3 regions of the Streptomyces sp. NPDC088810 genome follow, and region 2 is predicted to be linked to each of the others. Evidence: riboswitches for the same ligand, from Rfam matches in the RefSeq annotation. Region 2 holds a riboswitch; each other region holds the start of a gene.
The links. A riboswitch is a leader RNA that binds a small molecule or an ion and turns the genes downstream of it on or off. The one in region 2 is predicted to bind S-adenosylmethionine.
Positions count from the first base shown of each region.

Region 1: it holds a riboswitch for S-adenosylmethionine, as region 2 does, so the genes downstream of both, ACIP4Y_RS04645 (aminotransferase class V-fold PLP-dependent enzyme) here and thrC (threonine synthase) in region 2, are expected to answer to the same signal.
Region 3: it holds a riboswitch for S-adenosylmethionine, as region 2 does, so the genes downstream of both, ACIP4Y_RS06980 (amino acid ABC transporter permease) here and thrC (threonine synthase) in region 2, are expected to answer to the same signal.

Region 1 covers NZ_JBIVJQ010000001.1:1,013,207-1,020,305, reverse strand. Annotated here, with positions in the region: gene ACIP4Y_RS04655 (Lrp/AsnC family transcriptional regulator) at 1-236, shown strand, start outside; gene ACIP4Y_RS04650 (serine/threonine-protein kinase) at 243-2,402, opposite strand; gene ACIP4Y_RS04645 (aminotransferase class V-fold PLP-dependent enzyme) at 2,455-3,831, opposite strand; SAM riboswitch class IV at 3,960-4,076, opposite strand; gene trpD (anthranilate phosphoribosyltransferase) at 4,165-5,229, opposite strand; gene ACIP4Y_RS04635 (cytochrome bc complex cytochrome b subunit) at 5,353-6,990, opposite strand; gene ACIP4Y_RS04630 (Rieske 2Fe-2S domain-containing protein) at 6,987-7,099, opposite strand, start outside.
Region 2 covers NZ_JBIVJQ010000005.1:429,745-436,843, forward strand. Annotated here, with positions in the region: gene groL (chaperonin GroEL) at 1-1,411, opposite strand, end outside; gene ACIP4Y_RS19745 (cold-shock protein) at 1,710-1,913, opposite strand; gene ACIP4Y_RS19750 (ubiquitin-like small modifier protein 1) at 2,366-2,641, opposite strand; gene thrC (threonine synthase) at 2,638-3,924, opposite strand; SAM riboswitch class I at 3,942-4,083, opposite strand; gene ACIP4Y_RS19760 (glucosyl-3-phosphoglycerate synthase) at 4,239-5,183, shown strand; gene ACIP4Y_RS19765 (trehalose-6-phosphate synthase) at 5,269-6,708, shown strand; gene otsB (trehalose-phosphatase) at 6,696-7,099, opposite strand, start outside.
Region 3 covers NZ_JBIVJQ010000002.1:76,212-83,310, forward strand. Annotated here, with positions in the region: gene ACIP4Y_RS06960 (putative leader peptide) at 1-22, opposite strand, end outside; gene ACIP4Y_RS06965 (GNAT family N-acetyltransferase) at 19-828, opposite strand; gene ACIP4Y_RS06970 (transporter substrate-binding domain-containing protein) at 885-1,904, opposite strand; gene ACIP4Y_RS06975 (amino acid ABC transporter ATP-binding protein) at 2,003-2,794, opposite strand; gene ACIP4Y_RS06980 (amino acid ABC transporter permease) at 2,791-3,774, opposite strand; SAM riboswitch class IV at 4,129-4,239, opposite strand; gene ACIP4Y_RS06985 (glutathione S-transferase C-terminal domain-containing protein) at 4,317-5,204, opposite strand; gene ACIP4Y_RS06990 (putative leader peptide) at 5,280-5,402, opposite strand; gene ACIP4Y_RS06995 (NAD(P)/FAD-dependent oxidoreductase) at 5,543-6,703, shown strand; gene ACIP4Y_RS07000 ((2Fe-2S)-binding protein) at 6,700-7,002, shown strand; gene ACIP4Y_RS07005 (FAD-dependent oxidoreductase) at 6,995-7,099, shown strand, end outside.

The DNA of each region.
Region 1 (7,099 bases), on a different contig from region 2:
CCGAGATCGCGGAGCAGATCGCCGCGCTCGACAGCGTCAGCGAGGTCTTCTCGGTCACCGGCACCTACGACCTGATCGCCATGGTCCGGGTCGGGCAGCACGAGGACCTCGCCGAGGTCATCCCGGGCCGGATCAGCAAGATCCCCGGCGTGGAGGCCACGGACACGCACGTCGCTTTCCGCACATACTCCCAGCACGACCTGGAGGCCGCCTTTGCGATCGGCCTCGACAACTAGGGACGGCTAGGCGGTCAGGTCGACCGCGGCGATACCGGTGCCCGAGGGGACGTAGAGGCGGCTGCCGCGGACGAGCGGGGTGTGCTGGTCGTCGCCCGCGGCCCGGCCGAGGGCCGCGTCCCAGCGCCGCTTGCCGTTCAGGTCCAGCGCCCACACCCGGTCGCCCGCGCGGGCGTACACGGTGTCGCCGGCCACCACCGCCCGGGGTTCGGCCGTGCCCCCCTTGACGTCGTACGCCCAGGCACGGGAGCCGTCGGCCGCCCGTACGGCGTACACCGTGCCCTGCTCCGTGCCGACGGCCAGCGCCCGGGTACCGGCCGTCAGGGGCCCGGCGTCGGCGTCCCTGCGCCACAGGCGCCGGCCGTCCGAGACGCGGAAGCCCTGGCGTGCGGGGCCGGCGTCCGTGACCAGGGTGGTGCCGGCGAGGGCCAGGACCGTGACATCGGTGCCCCCGGCCACCTGCCACTTCCGCTTGCCGTCCCGCGCGTCCAGCGCCAGCAGCTCGTCGCCGTAGCTGCCCGTGTAGACCACCCCGGCCGCGACGAGGGGGGTGCCGGTGGGGCCGGCCGGGGTTTCGGCGGTCCAGTTCTCACTGCCGTCGGAGGCGTAGCTGCGCAGCCCGCCCGCGTCCGTGCCGCCGATGGAGACGAGCACGTCCGCGCCGAGCAGGACCGGGACGGCGTAGCCCTCGTCGCCCAGGGTGCGGGTCCACAGCGGGCTGCCGGACGGGCCGACCGCGGTCAGCCTGCGCACGCCGTCGCCGTGCAGGCCCACCACGCAGTACACGGCGTCCCGGGTGGCCACGGGGGTGGAGACGTCGTCGCCGAGCCGGACCTTCCAGCGCCGGGAGCCGTCCCGGGAGATCGCGTGCAGCACACCGCCGGAGGTGCCGGCGTAGACGACGGAACCGTCCGGGGAGAGCGCGCAGCAGGCGCCGTCCAGGCCGCCGATGCCGCCGAGGTCGTACTGCCAGCGCAGCACGGCGGGCAGCTCCTTGGCCGGCCGCTGCGCCGTGCCGGGAACCGTCGTCTCCTCGGGCGACCGGTAGCTGCCGTGCAGGCTTTCGGTACCGGTTCCCCGCTGCCACAACCAGCCACCGGCCCCGACGGCCACGGCTCCGCCCGCGAACACCTTCAGCAGGCGACGCCGACCGGGCGCGACCGGCCCCAGCCGGCGGATGGAGGCGGTGAGGCCGGTGGCGCCGGTGGGTCCGGCAGGGCTGCCGGGGGTGGCCGGGGCGGCGGGTTCCGGGGTCGGGGCCAGGTACTCCACGCCGCTGGGGCGGTCGGCGCGGTTCGCGCTCCCCGCGGCGGCCGGGCCGTACCAGCCCGGGCGGACGCTGCCGCGCAGGCTCTCGGGGGTGAACCCGGCACTCGCCACCACCTCCGCCGGCTCCGGGCGCTCCAGCGGGTCCTCGGCCAGGCAGGACACCACCAGCGGGCGGATGTCCTGCGGGACACCGGACAGGTCGAAGTCCCGGGTCAGGATGCGCAGCAGGACCACCGAGTCCTGGCCCTCGCCGAACGGTTCCCGGCCCGCCGCCGCGTAGGCGAGGACCGCGCCGAGGGAGAAGACGTCGCTCGGCGGGCCGACCTGGCCGCCGTTGCGGATCTGCTCCGGCGAGACGTAGCCGACCGAGCCGACGACAGCGCCGGTCCGGGTCAGCGCGGTGGCCTCCAGGGCCCGTACGATCCCGAAGTCGATGACCCGGGGCCCGTCCGGGCCGAGCAGGATGTTGGACGGCTTCAGGTCGCGGTGGACCAGGCCCTTGGCATGGATCGCGGCCAGCGCCTCGCCGAGCGCGGCGGCGAGGAGCCGGACCGCGGGCCCGGGCAGCGCGCCGTGGTCCAGGACGGCGTCCCGCAGGTTCGGCCCGGACACGAACTCCGTGGCCATCCACGGCCGTTCGGCCTCGGTGTCGGCGTCCACGACCCGTGCGGTGTACGTGCCCGCGCCGCCGACGGTCTGGGCGGCGCGGACCTCGTGGCGGAAGCGGGCGCGGAAGGTGCGGTCCTCGGCGTGCTCGGCCCGTACGACCTTCACGGCGAGTCTGAGGCCGGTGCGGGACTCGGCGAGGTACACCTCGCCCATGCCCCCGGCGCCGAGTCTGTGCGTGACTGTGTACGGGCCGATGTGGCGCGGGTCTGCTGCGCGCAGCGGCTGCACTCCGGGCTCCCCCTGTCCGACGAGTCGTCAGGGGGAGGTTATACGGCGCTCCTCAGACCGCCGGTACGCAGCGGCCGTCCTCCGTGCGGTACTGCCACTTCGCGCCGTCCGTCACGAGTTCCCTGACGGCGTTGACGAAGCGCTCGACGTGTTCGTCGGGGGTGCCGGCGCCGAAGCTGACGCGGATGGCGTTGAGGGACTTCTCGCCGGGGGCCGCCTCGGGGGCGCCGCACTCGCCCTGGGTCTGCGGGTCGCTGCCGAGCAGGGTGCGGACCAGGGGGTGGGCGCAGAAGAGGCCGTCGCGGACGCCGATGCCGTACTCGGCGGAGAGGGCGGCGGCGAAGTGGGAGCTGTTCCAGCCCTCGACGACGAAGGAGAGGACGCCGACCCGCGGGGCGTCGTCGCCGAAGAGGGAGAGGATCCGCACCTCGGGCACCTCGGCGAGGCCCTCGCGGACGGTGCGGACGAGGTGCTGTTCGCGGGCGACGAGGGTGTCCCAGCCGGCCTCGGTGAGGGCCTTGCAGGCGGAGGCGATGGCGTAGGCGCCGATGACGTTCGGGGAACCGGCCTCGTGGCGGGCCGCGGTCTCGTGCCACTCGACGGCCACGCCGCCGTCCTCGCGCCGGGTGACCTTGCGGCTGGCGCCGCCGCCCGCGAGGTACGGCTCGGCCGCCTGGAGCCAGTCGGCGCGGCCGGCCAGGACGCCGGAGCCGAAGGGCGCGTACAGCTTGTGGCCGGAGAAGGCGACCCAGTCGACGTCGAGGTCGGTGACGGACAGCGGGTGGTGCGGGGCGAGCTGGGCGGCGTCCAGGACGATGCGGGCGCCGTGGGCGTGCGCGGCGGCGGCCAGTTCGCGCACCGGCCACAGCTCGCCGGTGACGTTGGAGGCGCCGGTGACGCAGACCAGGGCCGGGCCGTGACCCCCTTCGCTGGACCCCGTGCGGTCGGCGAGGGCCCGCTCCAGGGTCTCGACCGCCTGCTGCGGGGTGCGCGGGGCGTTGAGGTAGGTGACCTGCGCGTCCTGCCAGGGCAGCAGGGAGGCGTGGTGCTCGGTCTCGAAGACGAAGACCTGGCAGCCGGCCGGGATCGCGCGGGCCAGGAGGTTGAGGGAGTCGGTGGTCGAGCGGGTGAAGACGACCTGGTCGGCCGGGCGGCAGTCGAGGAACTCGGCGACCGTCCTGCGGGCGTTCTCGAACAGGTCCGTGGAGAGCTGGGAGAGGTAGCCGGCACCGCGGTGGACGCTGCCGTAGTACGGGGCGTACGCGGCGACGTCGTCCCAGACGCGCTGGAGGGCGGGGGCGCTGGCCGCGTAGTCCAGTGCGGCGTAGGTGACCTCGCCGCCGGTGACCAGCGGGACGGTGACATCTCGTCCCAGAACGGGCAGAGGGGCGCAAACGGACTGGTCGGCGGCAGCGGTGGAGACAGACATGGCGGAACTCCCGTGAGAGGAAGGCGAAGAAGAGAAAAAGGGTGTGCGGAGGCGGGGCTCTGCGGCCCTAACGCATTCGCTTGCTCACGGAAGACTCCTCGACGACCAGGATCCCTGGATGCGTGAGGGATCCGCGCTTGCCGGGGACCTTGCTGTCCACGGCCTGGTCTTCACCCGGGGCACCCCGCCACGGACGGAGGGTTGCCGGACAGTCGGCCGGGGCCTCATGACTGTCACTCATGACCTGGTACAGGAACGTACGTGATGTGATCGTCGTCCCGCAACCCGTGTCCGGATCGCGGGACGACCTCCGGTGGGACCAGGGGGTGCCCCCTAGGCGTTGCTGGCGGCCACCCAGCGGTCCAGAGTGCGCTTGGCCGCGCCCGAGTCGATGGACTCGGCGGCCTTGGCCATACCGGCCCGCAGCTGCTCCGCCAGCGGTGCGTCGGTCGGCTCGAGCGCGACCAGCGCTGCCGCGGAATTCAGCAGCACCGCGTCCCGTACGGCCCCGGTCTCGCCGTCGAGCAGGCGGCGGGCGACCTCCGCGTTGTACGACGCGTCAGCGCCGCGCAGGGCCTCCACCGGGACGAGGCCGATACCGACGTCCCTCGGGTCGAAGGTCTCCTCGGTGACCTTGCCGTCCCGGACGACCCACACCCGCGAGGTGGCGGTGGTCGTCAGCTCGTCCAGGCCGTCGTCGCCGCGGAACACCAGGGAGGAGTTGCCGCGCTCGGCGAGGACGCCGGCCACGACCGGGGCCATCCGCGGGTCGGCCACGCCGACGGCCTGGGCCCGGACCTTCGCCGGGTTGGTCAGCGGACCCAGCACATTGAAGGTCGTACGGATGCCCAACTGGCCACGGGCGGCGGCGACATGACGCAGGGCCGGGTGGAACTTGACCGCGAAGCAGAAGGTGATCCCGGCCTCCTCGGCGACCTGCGGGACCCGCTCCAGCGGCAGGTTCAGATTGACGCCCAGCTTCTCCAGCACGTCCGACGCGCCCGACGCGGAGGACGCGGCCCGGTTGCCGTGCTTGACGACCTTGGCGCCGGTGCCGGCGACGACGATCGAGGACATCGTGGAGATGTTCACCGTCTTGGCGCCGTCGCCGCCGGTGCCGACGATGTCGACGGTCCGGCCCGGCACCTCGATGACGTTCGCGTGCTCGTACATCGCGCGGACGAGCCCGGTGATCTCCTCCACCGTCTCGCCCTTGGCCCGCAGGGCCACGGCGAATCCCGCGATCTGCGCGTCGGTGGCCTCCCCGCGCATGATCCGGTCCATCGCCCATGCCGTGGCGTCCGCGCTCTGGTCACGGCCTTCCAGCAGGGCGTTCAGCACCTCGGGCCAGGAACGGCCCGCCGCGGTGTCGCCTCCAGCGGGGGTCACAGCGCTCATAAGCCGCTCCTGGTGTCGTACACAGCATCGGTGGTCGGCCCCAGCCTATCGACCCCCGCACACGGCGAAGGGCCCCGTCCGCAAACCGGACGGGGCCCTTCGCCGTGGCGTGGCGACGCGGGATCAGTGGTGGCCGTGGCCGCTCGTGATCTCCTTGTACTCCTCGACGGTCGGCTTCGGGATCTGGTTGTCCTCGCCGTAGTAGGCGTTGGACAGCTTCACCCGGAGCTTCTCCGTGGCCGGCACCTTGCGCTCGACACCGTTCCCGTCGACCGTCGGACCGATCTCGGCCGGCTTGTACTGCTCGTGCGCGGTGAGCGTGTGCAGCTGCTCCTGGCTGAGCGGCTCGTGCACCTCGATGAACTCACCGTGCGGCAGCCGCTTGATGATGCCGGTCTCGCGACCGTGCAGCACCTTGTCGCGGTCGCGGCGCTGCAGACCCAGGCAGATCCGCTTGGTGACGATGAACGCGATGATCGGTCCGGCGAAGAAGAAGATCCGGACGAACCAGGTGACGGCGTTGATCGACAGGTGGAAGTGGGTGGCCCACAGGTCGTTGCCACCGCCGACCAGGGTGATCATGTAGATCGTCACCCAGGCGACACCGAAAGCGGTACGGGTCGGGGCGTTGCGCGGGCGGTCCAGGATGTGGTGCTCGCGCTTGTCGCCGGTGATCCAGGACTCGATGAACGGGTAGACCGCGATCGCCGCCAGGACCAGCGGGAAGAGCACCAGCGGGATGAACACGCCCAGGACGAGCGTGTGGCCCCAGAAGTTGATCTCCCAGCCCGGCATGAAGCGGATCAGACCCTCGGCGAAGCCCATGTACCAGTCGGGCTGGGCGCCGGTGGACACCTGGTCCGGACGGTAGGGGCCCATCGCCCAGATCGGGTTGATCTGCGCGACCGCGGCGATGGCCGCGATGACACCGAAGACCAGGAAGAAGAAGCCTCCGGCCTTGGCCATGTACACCGGCAGCAGCGGCATGCCGACGACGTTGTTGTTCGTCTTGCCGGGACCCGCGAACTGCGTGTGCTTGTGGTAGAAGACCAGGATCAGGTGCGCCACCATCAGGCCGAGCATGATGCCCGGCAGCAGCAGGATGTGGATCGAGTAGAACCGGGCGACGAAGTCGTGGCCGGGGAACTCTCCGCCGAACAGGAAGAACGACAGGTACGTACCGACGATCGGCACGGACAGGATCGCGCCCTCCATGAAGCGGACACCGGTGCCGGAGAGCAGGTCGTCCGGGAGCGAGTAACCGGTGAAGCCGGTGAACATGCCGAGGACGAACAGCAGGAAGCCGAACAGCCAGTTGATCTCACGCGGCTTGCGGAACGCGCCGGTGAAGAACACGCGCATCATGTGCACGAACATGCCGGCGAGGAAGATCAGGGCGGCCCAGTGGTGGATCTGCCGGATGAGCAGACCACCGCGCACGTCGAAGGAGATGTGCAGGGTCGAGCTGAACGCCTCGGACATCAGCTGTCCCTGGAGCGGGATGTAGCTGCCGTGGTACTCCACCTCGTTCATCGACGGGTGGAAGAACAGCGTCAGGTACACACCCGTCAGGATGATGATGATGAAGCTGTACATGCACACTTCGCCCAACATGAACGACCAGTGGTCGGGGAAGATCTTGCGCATGTTCGACTTGGCCAGGGAGTAGATCCCGAGCCGGCCGTCGGCCCAGTCGGCGACACGCTCGCCGGCCGGGGCCTTCCCGCGAGAGCGGGGCGTCTCGTTCGCTGCAGTACTCATCCGCGCTCCCAGAATGCAGGACCGACGGGCTCCTCGAAGTCGCCGAGCGCCTGGAGGTAACCCTCATTGTCCACGCCGATGCGCAGCTGCGGCAGGGCGTGGCCGGCGG
Region 2 (7,099 bases):
GGGTCAGGTTGCGCACCTTCTCCACCACGACACCGCCCTCGAGGCCGGCGTTGACGGCGATCTGCTTCAGCGGGGCCTCGAGCGCGATGCGCACGGCGTTGGCGCCGGTCGCCTCGTCACCCTCGAGCTCCAGCTTCTCGAAGACCTGGGAGGCCTGCAGCAGGGCCACGCCACCACCGGCGACGATGCCCTCCTCGACGGCGGCCTTCGCGTTGCGGACGGCGTCCTCGATGCGGTGCTTGCGCTCCTTGAGCTCGACCTCGGTGGCGGCACCGGCCTTGATGACGGCCACGCCGCCCGCGAGCTTCGCCAGGCGCTCCTGGAGCTTCTCGCGGTCGTAGTCGGAGTCGCTGTTCTCGATCTCGGCGCGGATCTGGTTCACCCGGCCGTTGACCTGGTCGGAGGAACCGGCACCGTCGACGATGGTGGTCTCGTCCTTGGTGATGACGACCTTGCGGGCGCGGCCCAGGAGGTCCAGGGTCGCGTTCTCCAGCTTGAGGCCGACCTCCTCGGAGATGACCTCGCCGCCGGTGAGGATGGCGATGTCGCCGAGCATGGCCTTGCGGCGGTCGCCGAAGCCCGGGGCCTTGACGGCGACGGACTTGAAGGTGCCGCGGATCTTGTTGACGACCAGGGTCGACAGGGCCTCGCCCTCGACGTCCTCGGCGATGATCAGCAGCGGCTTGCCCGACTGCATGACCTTCTCCAGCAGCGGGAGCAGGTCCTTGACCGAGGAGATCTTGGAGTTGGCGATGAGGATGTACGGGTCCTCGAGCACCGCCTCCATGCGCTCCATGTCGGTCGCGAAGTAGGCGGAGATGTAGCCCTTGTCGAAGCGCATGCCCTCGGTGAGCTCGAGCTCCAGGCCGAAGGTGTTGCTCTCCTCGACGGTGATGACGCCTTCCTTGCCGACCTTGTCCATGGCCTCGGCGATGAGCTCGCCGATCTGGGTGTCGGCGGCGGAGATGGACGCGGTGGAGGCGATCTGCTCCTTGGTCTCGACGTCCTTCGCCTGCTCCAGCAGGGCGGCGGAGACGGCCTCGACGGCCTTCTCGATACCGCGCTTCAGAGCCATCGGGTTGGCACCGGCGGCGACGTTGCGCAGGCCTTCCTTGACCAGGGCCTGGGCGAGCACGGTCGCGGTGGTCGTACCGTCACCGGCGACGTCGTCCGTCTTCTTGGCGACTTCCTTGACCAGCTCGGCGCCGATCTTCTCGTACGGGTCCTCGAGCTCGATCTCCTTGGCGATGGAGACACCATCGTTGGTGATCGTGGGGGCGCCCCACTTCTTCTCGAGGACGACGTTGCGGCCCTTGGGGCCGAGCGTCACCTTCACGGCGTCCGCGAGCTGGTTCATGCCGCGCTCGAGGCCGCGCCGCGCCTCCTCGTCGAACGCGATGATCTTGGCCATGTGAAGTGGTCCCTCCAGGACTGGGGGTGATTCCTTCGGACCGCGCCCGCGCCCGCGACGGACGGCTCGCCGGCCTCGTGGTTCCTTGCCCCACCCAGCCTGCGGGCCTCACCGACCCGGTCCTTCACTGTCACTCTCACCTTCAGAGTGCTAACGCAATGATTAGCACTCGGCATGGTCGAGTGCAAGCGCCTGCACCGGTACGGCGCCCCCGTCAGCCGCACGCGAACAGCGGAACCAGGGCACGGCGAAGGGCCCGCACCCCCTGGGAGGTGCGGGCCCTTCGGACAAGAAACGTTCAGGCGGTGACGCGAACCATGTCGGCCTGCGGGCCCTTCTGGCCCTGCGAGATCTCGAACTCGACCCGCTGGCCCTCTTCCAGGGTGCGGTAGCCGTCCATCTGAATCGCGCTGTAGTGGACGAAGACGTCCGCACCACCGTCGACCGCGATGAAGCCGTACCCCTTCTCCGCGTTGAACCACTTGACGGTGCCCTGAGCCATGCCTAACTCCCCTATTACTGGCCCTTGCACAGATCCACACTTCGCGGACCCGGGTCAGACCTCGCCCCCCATTGGCCGGGGGCGTGCGCCGGAACGCGTCGACCGCGGCTGAATGTATCTGTCCAACTGCCGTCTGCAACAGGTCAATCGGACGAGAATTCTGGACGCGGACGGTCCGGAATATAGTGAGAATTCGCCCGGATTCAGGGCAAGTCGGGCCCCATAAAAGCCGCAAAAGCCACAGACAACCCACACACTTTGGCTACTTCTTGTCGGGTCGCCCGGCATGATTCCAGGGCCTTCGACCCGAAGACCGGGGCCGTGTTCCCCAACTCTACCGCGCTCAATCACACAGAATTGCCCCCTCCGCTTCTCTTACGGAGGGGGCAATCCGATGAACAATCGGTAACCGCCGTTACCGAAGGTAATGTGCGGGCCTGTCGAAGGGCCGGTCAGCCGCCTGCCACGGCCGGGATGATGGAGACACCGGCGCCGTCGGGGGTCGCCGTGTCCAGGCCCTGCTCGAAGCGGACGTCGTCGTCGTTGACGTACACGTTGACGAACCGGCGCAGCTTGCCCTGGTCGTCCAGGACCCGGGCGGCGATCCCGGTGTGGTTCTTCTCCAGATCGGCGATGACCTCGCCGAGCGTCGCGCCCTCGGCGGCGACCTCGGCCTGCCCACCGGTGTAGGTGCGCAGGATGGTGGGGATGCGAACGGTCACGCTCATGCGAGGCCAGCCTCTCGGAAGGAGTCCAGGGTCGGGCGGATGGTGGCGGTGAGGCCGGTCCCGGCCACCGCGTCCAGGGTCTTGAGGCCGTCACCGGTGTTGAGCACGACGGTCGTGAGGGCCGGGTCCAGCCGACCGCTCTCGATCAGCTTCCGCGTCACACCCACGGTCACCCCGCCGGCGGTCTCCGCGAAGATGCCCTCCGTGCGGGCGAGCAGCTTGATCGAGTCCACGACCTCCGCGTCCGTCACGTCCTCCACGGCACCGCCGGTGCGGCGCGCGATGTCCAGGACGTACGGCCCGTCCGCCGGGTTGCCGATGGCCAGGGACTTGGCGATGGTGTTCGGCTTCTGCGGGCGGACCACGTCGTGGCCGGCCTTGAAGGCGGTGGACACCGGCGAGCAGCCCTCGGCCTGTGCACCGAAGATCTTGTACGGCTTGTCCTCGACCAGCCCCAACTTGATCAGCTCCTGGAGGCCCTTGTCGATCTTCGTGAGCTGGGAGCCGGAGGCGATCGGAACCACGATCTGGTCGGGCAGCCGCCAGCCGAGCTGCTCGCAGATCTCGTACGCCAGGGTCTTGGAGCCCTCCGCGTAGTACGGCCGCAGGTTCACGTTGACGAAGCCCCAGCCCTCGCCGGCCGGGTCGCCGATCAGCTCCGAGCAGAAGCGGTTCACGTCGTCGTAGTTGCCCTCGATACCGACGAGCTCTCCGCCGTAGACCGCGGCCATGACGACCTTGCCCTGCTCCAGGTCGTGCGGGATGAACACGCAGGAGCGGAAGCCGGCCCGGGCGGCGGCGGCGCCGACGGCGCCGGCCAGGTTGCCGGTGGAGGAGCAGGAGAGCGTGGTGAAGCCGAAGGCGCGGGCGGCCTCCAGGGCCTGGGCGACGACCCGGTCCTTGAAGGAGTGGGTCGGGTTCCCGGAGTCGTCCTTCACGAAGAGCTTGCCGGCGTCGACGCCCAGCTCGCGCGCCAGGTTGTCGGCCTGGACGAGCTTGGTCCAGCCGGGGTTGAGGTTGGGCTTGCCGGTGACGTCCGCCGGGACGGGCAGCAGCGGCGCGTACCGCCAGATGTTCGCGGGGCCGGCCTCGATCCGCCGACGCAGGTCCTCGGTGTCGTAGGCGGAGAAGTCGTAGGCGATCTCGAGCGGGCCGAAGCACTCCTCACAGGCGAAGACCGGACCGAGCGGGACGCGGTGACCGCACTCGCGACAGCTCAGGGCGGCGGCGGGGCCGAGGTCGACGGTGGTTTCGCTGGAGGTGGCAACTGTCTGCACAGCCATGGAGGCGAGGCCCTTTCTCCTCATCTTCCTCACGACGCATCTCGCCGTGAGACGGATTTGGCACCTTCCCTAGCCGGGAGCCTCGCTACGAGACGAGAGCCGACTGGAGGGTTGCCGGGGCTTCATCGGGCCGTGTCCCTCTGCCCCTCTGGATGAGCGGTATTCGGTTTTGGACGCTCGTGACCCCCGACATGCGATGGTCACCGGCGTTGTTCAAGACTGTAACCGAAGGCCAGGACAGTTGAGATAGTCGTCCGAACCGCGAGATGGATCACACGGTGACGTGTGGTCGTGACAGTGAGGAGCCGCAGACCGTGCTGGAAGAAGTCGAGCGCTGGCTGAGCACCCGCTCCTGGTCCGTGGCCGACCGACCGCTGCACCAGGTCCTGGCCGCCAAGCAGCGCACGGGCCGGACGATCAGCGTCGTCCTGCCCGCGCTCAACGAGGAGGAGACGGTCGGCGACATCGTCGCGGTCATCCGGCACGACCTCGTGGAACAGGTGCCGCTCGTGGACGAGGTCGTGGTCGTCGACTCCGGCTCCACCGACCGCACCTCCCAGGTCGCAGCGCGCGCGGGCGCCCGGGTCGTCCACCGCGACGACATCCTGCCCCGCCTCCCCGCCGTCCCCGGCAAGGGCGAGGTGCTGTGGCGCTCGCTGCTGGTGACCGGCGGGGACATCGTCTGCTTCATCGACGCGGATCTGAAGGAGTTCTCCTCCGACTTCGTCACCGGGCTCGTCGGCCCGCTGCTCACCGAACCGGGCGTCGACCTGGTCAAGGGCATGTACGACCGCCCGCTCGCCGGCGCCTCCGGGCAGGGCGGCCGGGTCACCGAACTCATGGCCCGTCCGCTGCTGAACATGCACTGGCCGCAGCTGGCGGGGTTCGTGCAGCCGCTGGGCGGCGAGTACGCGGCCCGCCGCTCCCTGCTGGAGCAGCTGCCGTTCCCCGTGGGCTACGGCGTGGAGCTGGGCATGCTGGTCGACGCGCTGCACCTGGTCGGCCTGGACGCACTGGCCCAGGTCGACCTGGGGGTGCGCAAGCACCGGCACCAGGACGGGCAGGCCCTCGGCCGGATGGCGGCGGCGATCTACCGCACGGCTCAGCTGCGGCTCGCGCGCGGGCACCTCGTCCGGCCCTCGCTCACGCAGTTCGAACGGGGCGAGGACGGATTCGAGCCGCGCACCTACTCGGTGGACACCGAGGAACGGCCCCCCATGGTGGAGATCGCGGAGTACGCCGAGCGGAAGGTGGCGTGAACCCTGCGTATACGGTCACCCGCCCCGGCCCTCGCCGGGCGGAGCGTACGTTTGAGCGTTTCCGGGCCGGGCTAGGTTGAGGCGTATGGCTTCCACGCGTGCTGCTGCTGAAAAGGCTCAGGTGCTGGTCGCGTCCAATCGCGGCCCGGTCTCCTACCAGGTGGGCGAGGACGGCTCGCTGCACGCCAGACGGGGCGGCGGCGGGCTGGTCTCGGGACTGTCCGCCATCGGCTCGGACGCGGGCTCGGTGTGGGTGTGCGCCGCGCTCGGCGACGGCGACCGGGCGGCCGTGCGGCGCGCGGACGGCGGGCTGCTGCCGGCCGAGGAGACCGGCGGGCAGCGGGTGCGGATGCTCGACATCGACGCGAGCGTGCACGCCGAGGCGTACAACGACATCGCCAACTCGGTGCTCTGGTTCGTCCACCACATGCTGTACCAGACCCCGCTGGAGCCGGTCTTCGGCGCCGAGTTCCGGCGGCACTGGGGGTCGTACGAGGCCTACAACCGGGCGTTCGCCGAGGCGCTGGCCGAGGAGGCGGCCGAGGGCGCGGCGGTGCTGATCCAGGACTACCACCTGGCCCTCGCCCCCCGCATGCTCCGCCAGCTCCGTCCCGACCTGCGCATCGGCCACTTCTCGCACACCCCGTGGGCGCCGCCGGACTACTTCCGGCTGCTTCCCGACGACATCGCGGCCGAGCTGCTCGGCGGCATCCTGGGCGCGGACCGGGCGGCGTTCCTCACCCGGCGGTGGGCGGACGCGTTCACCGACTGCTGTCACGCGGTGCTCGGGCCCGGCATCCCGTCCGGCACCCGGATCGGGGTGCACGGACTGGGCGCGGACGCGGACTTCCTGCGCAAGCGGGCGCACGAGCCGGACGTGGACGAGCGGATGGCGGCGCTGCGCGAGGAGATCGGACCGGACCGGAAGACGATCGTCCGGGTGGACCGCACCGAGCTGTCCAAGAACATCGTGCGCGGGCTGCTGGCGTACGAGCAGCTGCTGGAGGACCACCCCGAGTGGCGGGAGAAGGTCGTCCACGTGGCGTTCGCCTACCCGTCCCGGCAGGACCTCGCCGTGTACCGGGAGTACACGGCCGAGGTCCAGCGGGTCGCGGAGGAGATCAACGAGCGGTACGGCACGGCGGGCTGGACCCCCGTCGTGCTGCACGTGAAGGACGACTTCGCGCGCTCCCTGGCCGCGTACCGGCTGGCGGACGTGGCCCTCGTGAACCCCATCCGGGACGGCATGAACCTCGTCGCCAAGGAGGTCCCGGTCGTCTCCGACCACGGCTGCGCGCTGGTGCTGTCGCGCGAGGCCGGGGCGTACGAGGAGCTGGGCGAGGACGCGTTCGTGGTGAACCCGTACGACATCGCGGGCACGGCCCGGGCCCTGCACGAGGCGCTGACCCTGCCGGAGGCGGAGCGGACGGAACGCTCGGAGCGGCTGGCCGCCGCCGCGACCGCGCTGCCGCCGACCCGGTGGTTCCTGGACCAGCTGAGCGCGCTGACCGGTCAGCCGAGCTGAGCGGCGAGCGTCCTGAGGAGGTCCACGACTCCCTCCGGGCCGTTCACCACCAGGTCGGCGCGTTCCGCCAGTTCGCTGACCTCGGTGCTGCCGCTGCAGATCAGCAGGCCGGGCGTGCCGTCGGTGCGGAGCTTGTCGACGGCGGCGAAGGCGGGGAGGTCGCCGAGGTCGTCGCCGGCGTAGACGACGCATCCGGCGCCGATGGCGCGGGCGTGGTCCAGGAGGGCCACGCCCTTGTCCATGCCCGGGGGGCGGAGTTCCAGGACCAGACGGCCGGGTTCGACGATCAGGCCGTGCCGGGTGGCGAGGTCGGCGAGGGGGCCGCGCAGGGACTCGAACGCGGCCTGCGGGTCGGCGGCGCGGCGGGTGTGCACCGCGAGGGCCCGGCCCT
Region 3 (7,099 bases), on a different contig from region 2:
GCAACCGGGTCACGGCCGTCACCTCCCTCCGTCGGGCGCGGCAGGCCGGACCGGCGTCCGCCTGGCGGCTCTCGTCATGACACCCAACGCCCGGCCGGCGCCGGTTGTTCCCGGGCTGCGCAGCTGCACGATGCGGGAGCGGCGGCGCAGGGTGAACCCGAGGGACTCGTACAGCCGGATCGCGGGTGCGTTGCCGGCAGCGGCGTGCAGGAACGGGGTGTCCCCGCGGTCCCGGACGCCCGCCGCGACCGCGCGCACCAGCCGGGTCGCCAGGCCCCGCCCGCGGTGGGCGGGGTCGGTGCACACGGCGCTGATCTCGGTCCAGCCGGGCAGCCGCAGCCTTTCCCCCGCCATGGCGACCAGCCTGCCCTGGTGCCGGATGCCGAGATAGGTGCCCATCTCGACGGTCCGCCGCAGGAACGGGCCCGGCCGGGTACGGGCGACCAGGTCGAGGATCTCGGGGAGGTCATCGGGGCCCAGGCGCACCGCCTCCGGGGCCGGTTCGGCCCGCAGCGCGGTGTCGACGAGCTGGACGCCCTCGCCCTCGCCGAGCACCTCCCACCCGTCGGGGACCCGCTCGACGGGCTTGACCCGTACGGTGGTTCCCGGTCCGACGAGCGTGTGCAGGTCGGCCCAGGCCGCCGGGTCCGCCGGGTCGGCGAGCGCCGCGAAGGCGTACGTCTCCGGCCGGTAGCGGGCCGCCCGGCCGTGCCGGTCGGCGAGGTGGGCGTGCGGACCGTCGAGGGCGGCCCAGACGGCGTTGTCGAGGGCGGGACCACCCGTTAGCAGTGGGACTCCGCCTCGGCGGACGTCGGTCGGGTGGGCCACGGAAGCGGAGTCCTTTCTGCGGGTTCTGCGGGGAACGTCAACCGTGTGACGGGCGGTCAGGAGTTGGTGAGCGGCAGCCCGGGCGGGTTGACCTCCGCCTTCGCCACGGACTCGCTGGAGAGGTTGTACGCGGCCAGCCACTTGCCGTACTGCCCGTGCTCGATGAGGTAGTTGAGGGCCTCGGCGAGCGGCTCGGCGAGCCCGCTGTCCTTCTTGGCGGTGGCGGCGATCAGGCCCTGGAGGGTCGCACCGGCACCGGAGAAAGTGCCCGCGTTGCGGGTCGGGTTCGGGGTGTTCGCGCTCTGCCGGGCCCGGTACGCGATGGCGGGGTTGGGGCCGAAGTACGCGTCGACCTTGCCGCTGCTCAGCGCCAGGTTGATGGCGTTCTGGTCCGGGAAGTACTTGACGGTGAGCTTCTTGCCCTCCTTGGCCAGCTTGGTCTTCCACTCCAGGAGGATCTTCTCCTGGTTGGTGCCGGCGCTCACGGTGACCGTCTTCCCGGCGAGGTTCTCGTAGTTGCCGTCGAAGTTCCAGGTGCTCTTCTTCAGCACCTCGAAGGCGAGGTTGTCCTTGCGGTAGGAGGCGAACTCGTACTTCTTCTTGCGCTCCTCGGTGACGGTGACGTTGGAGAAGGCCACGTCGACCTTGCCGCTGTCGACCCCGACGAAGAGGTTCTCCCAGGTGTTGTTCCTGACCTCGGGGTCGAGGCCGAGCACCGCGGCCACCAGGCGGCCGAGGTCGGGCTCGGAGCCGGTGAGGGTCTTCTGGTCGCTGCCCACGAAGTTCAGCGGTGCGGACCCCGAAGGCAGGGCGCCGACACCGATGACGAGCTTGCCGCTCTTGCGGACGGAGGCGGGCAGGTGGGCGCTGATCGACTTCACCTCGGAGACCTTCAGCGCGGTCTCCTTCGCGGCGCCGTTGGACAGCCGGCCCACGGTCACCGTGCCGGCCGTGTCGGTGGTGGTTGCCGCGTCGCTGTCTCCCCCGCAGGCGGCGAGTCCGCCGGCCAGGGAGAGGGTCACGGTCGCCGCGGTGAGGCCGCGTATCAGGCTGCGTCGGGAGAACTGGCTGGGCATGGCTGTCCTTGTCGTTCGGAAGGTCGGGAGGTACGGAAGGTCCGGGAAGGACCGGGGGTCGGGAGTTGCGGTGCGGGAGTGCGACAACAGGCGGGCGGTCAGAGCACCTTGGCGAGGAAGTCCCGGGTCCGTTCGTGCCGGGGGCGGTCCAGCACCTGGCCGGGCGGGCCCTGTTCGACGATCCGTCCGCCGTCGATGAAGACGACCCGGTCGGCGACCTCGCGGGCGAAGCCGATCTCGTGGGTGACGATGAGGAGGGTGGTGCCGCTGGTCGCCAGGTCCTTGATGACGGCCAGCACCTCGCCGACGAGTTCGGGGTCGAGTGCCGAGGTCGGCTCGTCGAAGAGGATGATCCCGGGCCGCAGGGCGAGGGCGCGGGCGATGGCGACGCGCTGCTGCTGGCCGCCGGACAACTGCCGCGGGTAGGCGCCCGCCTTGTCGCTCAGGCCTACCCGGCCGAGCAGTTCGCGGGCGAGTTCCTGGGCGGCCGGCCGGGCCAGCCTGCCGGTGGCGACGGGAGCGGCGGCGACGTTGTCGAGGACGGTCAGGTGCGGGAAGAGATTGAAGTTCTGGAAGACGAAGCCGATCCGGCTGCGCTGGGCGAGGATGGTGCGCTCGCTCAGCTCCTTCAGCCGCTCCCCCTGCCGCTTCACCCCGATGAGTTCGCCGCCCACGCTGACGTGGCCGATCTCGGGCTTCTCCAGGTGGTTGACCACCCTGAGCAGCGTGGACTTGCCGGAGCCGGACGGACCGATGATCACGGTGACCTCGCCGGGGCGGACGGTCAGGTCGATGCCGTCGAGGACGCGGTGGGTGCCGTACCACTTGTGGACGCCACGGATCTCGAGTGCGGCGGGCGCGGGCTTGGCGAGCGTCGGTGCGGTGGTCATACGGCGGCCTCCCTGCGCAGCCGGTCGCGCAGTCCGGCGAGGCCGGCCCGGGCTTTCTGCACCGGGGTCGGCGGCAGGGTGCGCGTGGCGCCCCGGGCGTAGTGCCGCTCGACGTAGAACTGGGCGACGGACACGGCGCTGGTCAGGATCAGGTACCAGACGGTGGCGACCACCAGCAGCGGCACGATGTCACCCGGGTAGGTGTTGCCCATCGACTGCACGGCGCCGAACAGGTCGAGCAGGGACACGTAGAACACCAGGGACGTGCTCTTGATGAGGCCGATCAGCTGGTTGACGTAGTTCGGGGTGATGGACCTGAGGGCCTGCGGGAAGACGATCCGGCGGAACTGGTAGCCCTTGGGCAGGCCGAGCGCGGCGGCCGCCTCGTGCTGTCCCTGGTCGACGGAGAGGATGCCGCCGCGGACCACCTCGGACGCGTACGCCGCCTCGTTGAGGCTGAGGCCGAGGACGGCGATCGTCATGTCCGTGGCCAGCCGCGACTCGTTGAAGGTGACGAAGGCGGGCCCGAAGGGCACCCCGAGGCTCAGCGTCTTGTACAGGGCGCTGAAGTTGTACAGGAAGATCAGCACCACGATCAGCGGTACGGAGCGGAACAGCCAGGTGTAGGTCCAGCTGACCGCGCGCAGCACCGGGCTTCCGGAGAGCCGGGCGACGGCCAGCAGGATCCCGCCGAGGAGGCCCAGCACCGCGCTGAGCGCGGCGACTTCGAGGGTGACGAGGAGGCCGTCGAGGACGGTCGGGCGCAGGAACCAGTAGCGGAAGCGGTCCCACTGGTAGAAGGGGTTCGTGACCAGTCCGTGCAGGATCTGCGCGACGAGCACGAGGACCACGGCGGTGACGATCCACCGGCCGGGCCGGCGCAGCGGCTGAACCCGCTGAGCGGTGAGAGTTTCTGACGGTGTGTCGGCGCGTACCGGCGGCTCGGCTGTCGAGACGGCGGTGCCTGGTGGTTCGCTCATGGCGGGCTCCGGCGGAGGTCGGACACCCCGGGGCCGCGCGCGGTCGGAGGTGGGCCGCGTCGGCACGGGGGCACGAGGCGGCGCGTCGGGCGGGCGCGGAACCGGGGGCGGGGCGGACAACGGCACACCGGGCGGTGGGTGTGCGGCGGGAACGCGGGGCTGGGAGGAGACGTCAGCCCTGACAGCGGGCAGAGCCCGGTGCGGTACACAGTGCGCTGTTCACGCGGAGCAGATCGACGGCCCGGTCGGCGACCAGGAGACCGGCGTACGACGGTACGCAGCCCTGGGGGCGGCTCGCGGCCGTCCTGAGAGCTGCGTCCATGGCGTCACCTGTCACTGTTCCGGCCCCGTGGGGCCTCGCGCTTACCGAATGCGTCGTCCGGTCCGGTCGTCACCTGGGGCACCCCACCGCGACGCGAGGGTTGCCGGTCAGCGAGCCAGGGCTTGGCGCTGACGCTCATGACCGTTCTGAGCCGTAAGTAAGGCAGTTGCCCGTTCGATTGTCAACGGCCGTCCGCCACATGGACACTGCCTGGCCGCTCTCACCTGCGAGAAGCGTCCGGGCTGTCCGCGGCATGGCCTGCCCAGTCCAGGATCTGGACAGCGGCCCCCGCGGCCTCCAGGCCCTGGCAGCGGCCATGGTGGCGGCGGGCGATGCCGTCGAGGTCGAGGTGGCGGCCGAACGCGGGACGCGCGGCCAGGCGGCGGGCGTAGGCCCACAGGGCGCGGTGGCCGGCGATGCGGTGCACGGCGGAGGCGTCGAGGTGGCAGCGGTGGACGGTGTCGAGCTGCACCAGGGTCACCCACAGTTCGACGTCGGCGGCGGTGAGCCGGTCGTCGGCCAGGTACTCCTCTGCGCTCAGCCGCCGCTCCAGCCGGCCCAGGGTGTCGAGCAGCACGTCGAGGGCGGCGGCCCGCTCGGCCGGGTCGGCGCCGGCCCGGCCGGCGCGCTGCGCGGCCTCCTCGACGCCCTCGGCGCACATCCGCTCGACGGCCTCGATCACGGACTCCAGCCCGGAGGGGTACAGGCGGGCCCGGCCGCCCGGCCCGAACCGGTCCAGGTCGCGCAGGATGTCGGGGGTGTGGGTGCTGACGATGCGTCCGGACCAGTCGTCGCTCAGCACGGGTGCGAGCGCCGGGCCCGTGTAGTGGTGGGCGCCTGCCTCGTACAGCGGGCGCAGCGCCGAGTGGCCGCCGCCGGGACAGTCCGGGACGGGGGGCAGGAGGGTGACCGGACAGCTCGCGTCCAGGCCGAGCAGGCTGTGCCCGACGGCGAGGCGCAGCCCGTCGGGGCAGGCGGTGGACAGGTGGAGCCGGTAGCGGTGCGGCACGGCGTAGTGGCCGCTGCGCGCGTCCTGACCGATCCGTCCGCGGAAGACGGGGGCGGTGCGGCGGGCGGACGGGACGGCGGCGAGCGGAGCGATGGACATGGGTCTCCCCGGGTGGTGGGCGTGCGGAGGGGCGCGGCCGGCGCGGGCGCGGCCGGGGGGCGAGCGGGGCCCGGCTCAGCGGTGGCGGCTGATCGCGCTGCAGACGCGCTGCAGGTCGATGTGGCGGCGGGAGGTGAGCAGGGGGGCGCGCAACGGCGTCCGGCCCGTGGAGCCGGTGCCCGTCCGGAGGCGCGCCATGATTCCCTACCTGTTCACTAGGATTCCCTCCTTGGAGTGTCGATCCGGCTCCGTACGACGTCAAGGGGGCGTCCACGCCTGGGAATCGGGGTCGGCGCCGGGGACTCCTCAGCCAGAGAAACATGTGACATAGTACTGCCGTGACGAAGCGACTGACCTGCGATGTCGTGGTCGTCGGGGCCGGGATGGTGGGCGCGGCCTGTGCGCTGTACGCCGCACGGGCCGGACTCGACGTACGGCTGGTGGACCGGGGCCCGGTTGCCGGCGGCACCACCGGCGCCGGCGAGGGCAACCTGCTCGTCTCCGACAAGGAACCGGGCCCGGAACTCGGACTCGCCCTGCTGTCGGCACGGTTGTGGGCCGGGCTGGCCGAGGAGCACGGCGCCGCTCTCGAGTACGAGCCCAAGGGCGGCCTCGTGGTCGCCTCCACCCCCAAAGCCCTGGCCGCGCTGCGGGAGTTCGCGGCGGCCCAGAGCGGCGCCGGCGTCTCCGCCGCACCGGTCGACGCCAGGCAACTGACGGAGCTGGAGCCGCACTTGGCACCGGGCATGGCGGGCGGAGTGCACTACCCGCAGGACGCGCAGGTCATGCCCGCTTTGGCCGCCGCCCACCTGGTCCGCGCCTCCGGTGCCGCCCTGCACACCGACCGCACCGTGACCGGGGTGCTGCGCACGGCGGACGGCACGGTGTACGGCGTCCGCACCGACCGGGGCGACATCCACGCCCCGGCGGTGGTGAACGCGGCCGGCACCTGGGGCGGCGAGGTCGCGGCGCTCGCCGGCGTCCGACTGCCGGTGCTTCCGCGGCGCGGCTTCGTGCTGGTCACCGAGCCGCTGCCGCGGATGGTCCGGCACAAGGTGTACGCGGCGGACTACGTGGCCGACGTGGCCAGTGACTCGGCCGCCCTGCGCACGTCACCGGTCGTGGAGGGCACGGCCGCCGGTCCGGTGCTGATCGGTGCCACCCGGGAACGGGTGGGCTTCGACCGCTCGCTGTCGCTGCCCGCGGTACGGGCGCTGGCGGCCGGGGCGATCGGGCTGTTCCCGTTCCTGGAGCGGGTCCGCGCCCTGCGGACATACGCGGGCTTCCGGCCGTACCTGCCCGACCACCTGCCGGCCGTCGGCGCCGACCCGCGGGCGCCCGGCCTGTTCCACGCCTGCGGGCACGAGGGCGCGGGCATCGGACTCGCCCCCGGCACCGGGCAGTTGATCGCCCAGGTACTCACCGGCAAGGCACCCGAACTGGATCTCACACCGTTCCGGCCGGAGCGGTTCGACACCGAGGGAGGCGACGTCCGGTGAATCCGCTGGAGTCGACCCGCGCCCGGCCGGGCGAGGCCTGCACCGTCACCTTCGACGGCCGGTCCCTGTCGGCGCTGCCGGGCCAGACGGTCGCGGCGGCCCTGTGGGCGGCGGGCGTGACGGCCTGGCGCAGCACGCGCGGCGCCGGCCGGCCCCGCGGGGTGTTCTGCGGGATCGGGGTGTGCTTCGACTGCCTGGTGACCGTCAACGGCCGCCCGAACCAACGGGCTTGCCTGGTGCCGGCGCGCCCGGGCGACGTGATCCGCACACAGGAGGGGACGGGCCGGGACGATGACTGAACGACCGCGACTCGCCGTCGTCGGCGCGGGCCCGGCCGGCCTCGCCGGGGCGCTGGCGGCGGCCGCACGAGGCGTCCGGGTCGTCCTGGTCGACGCG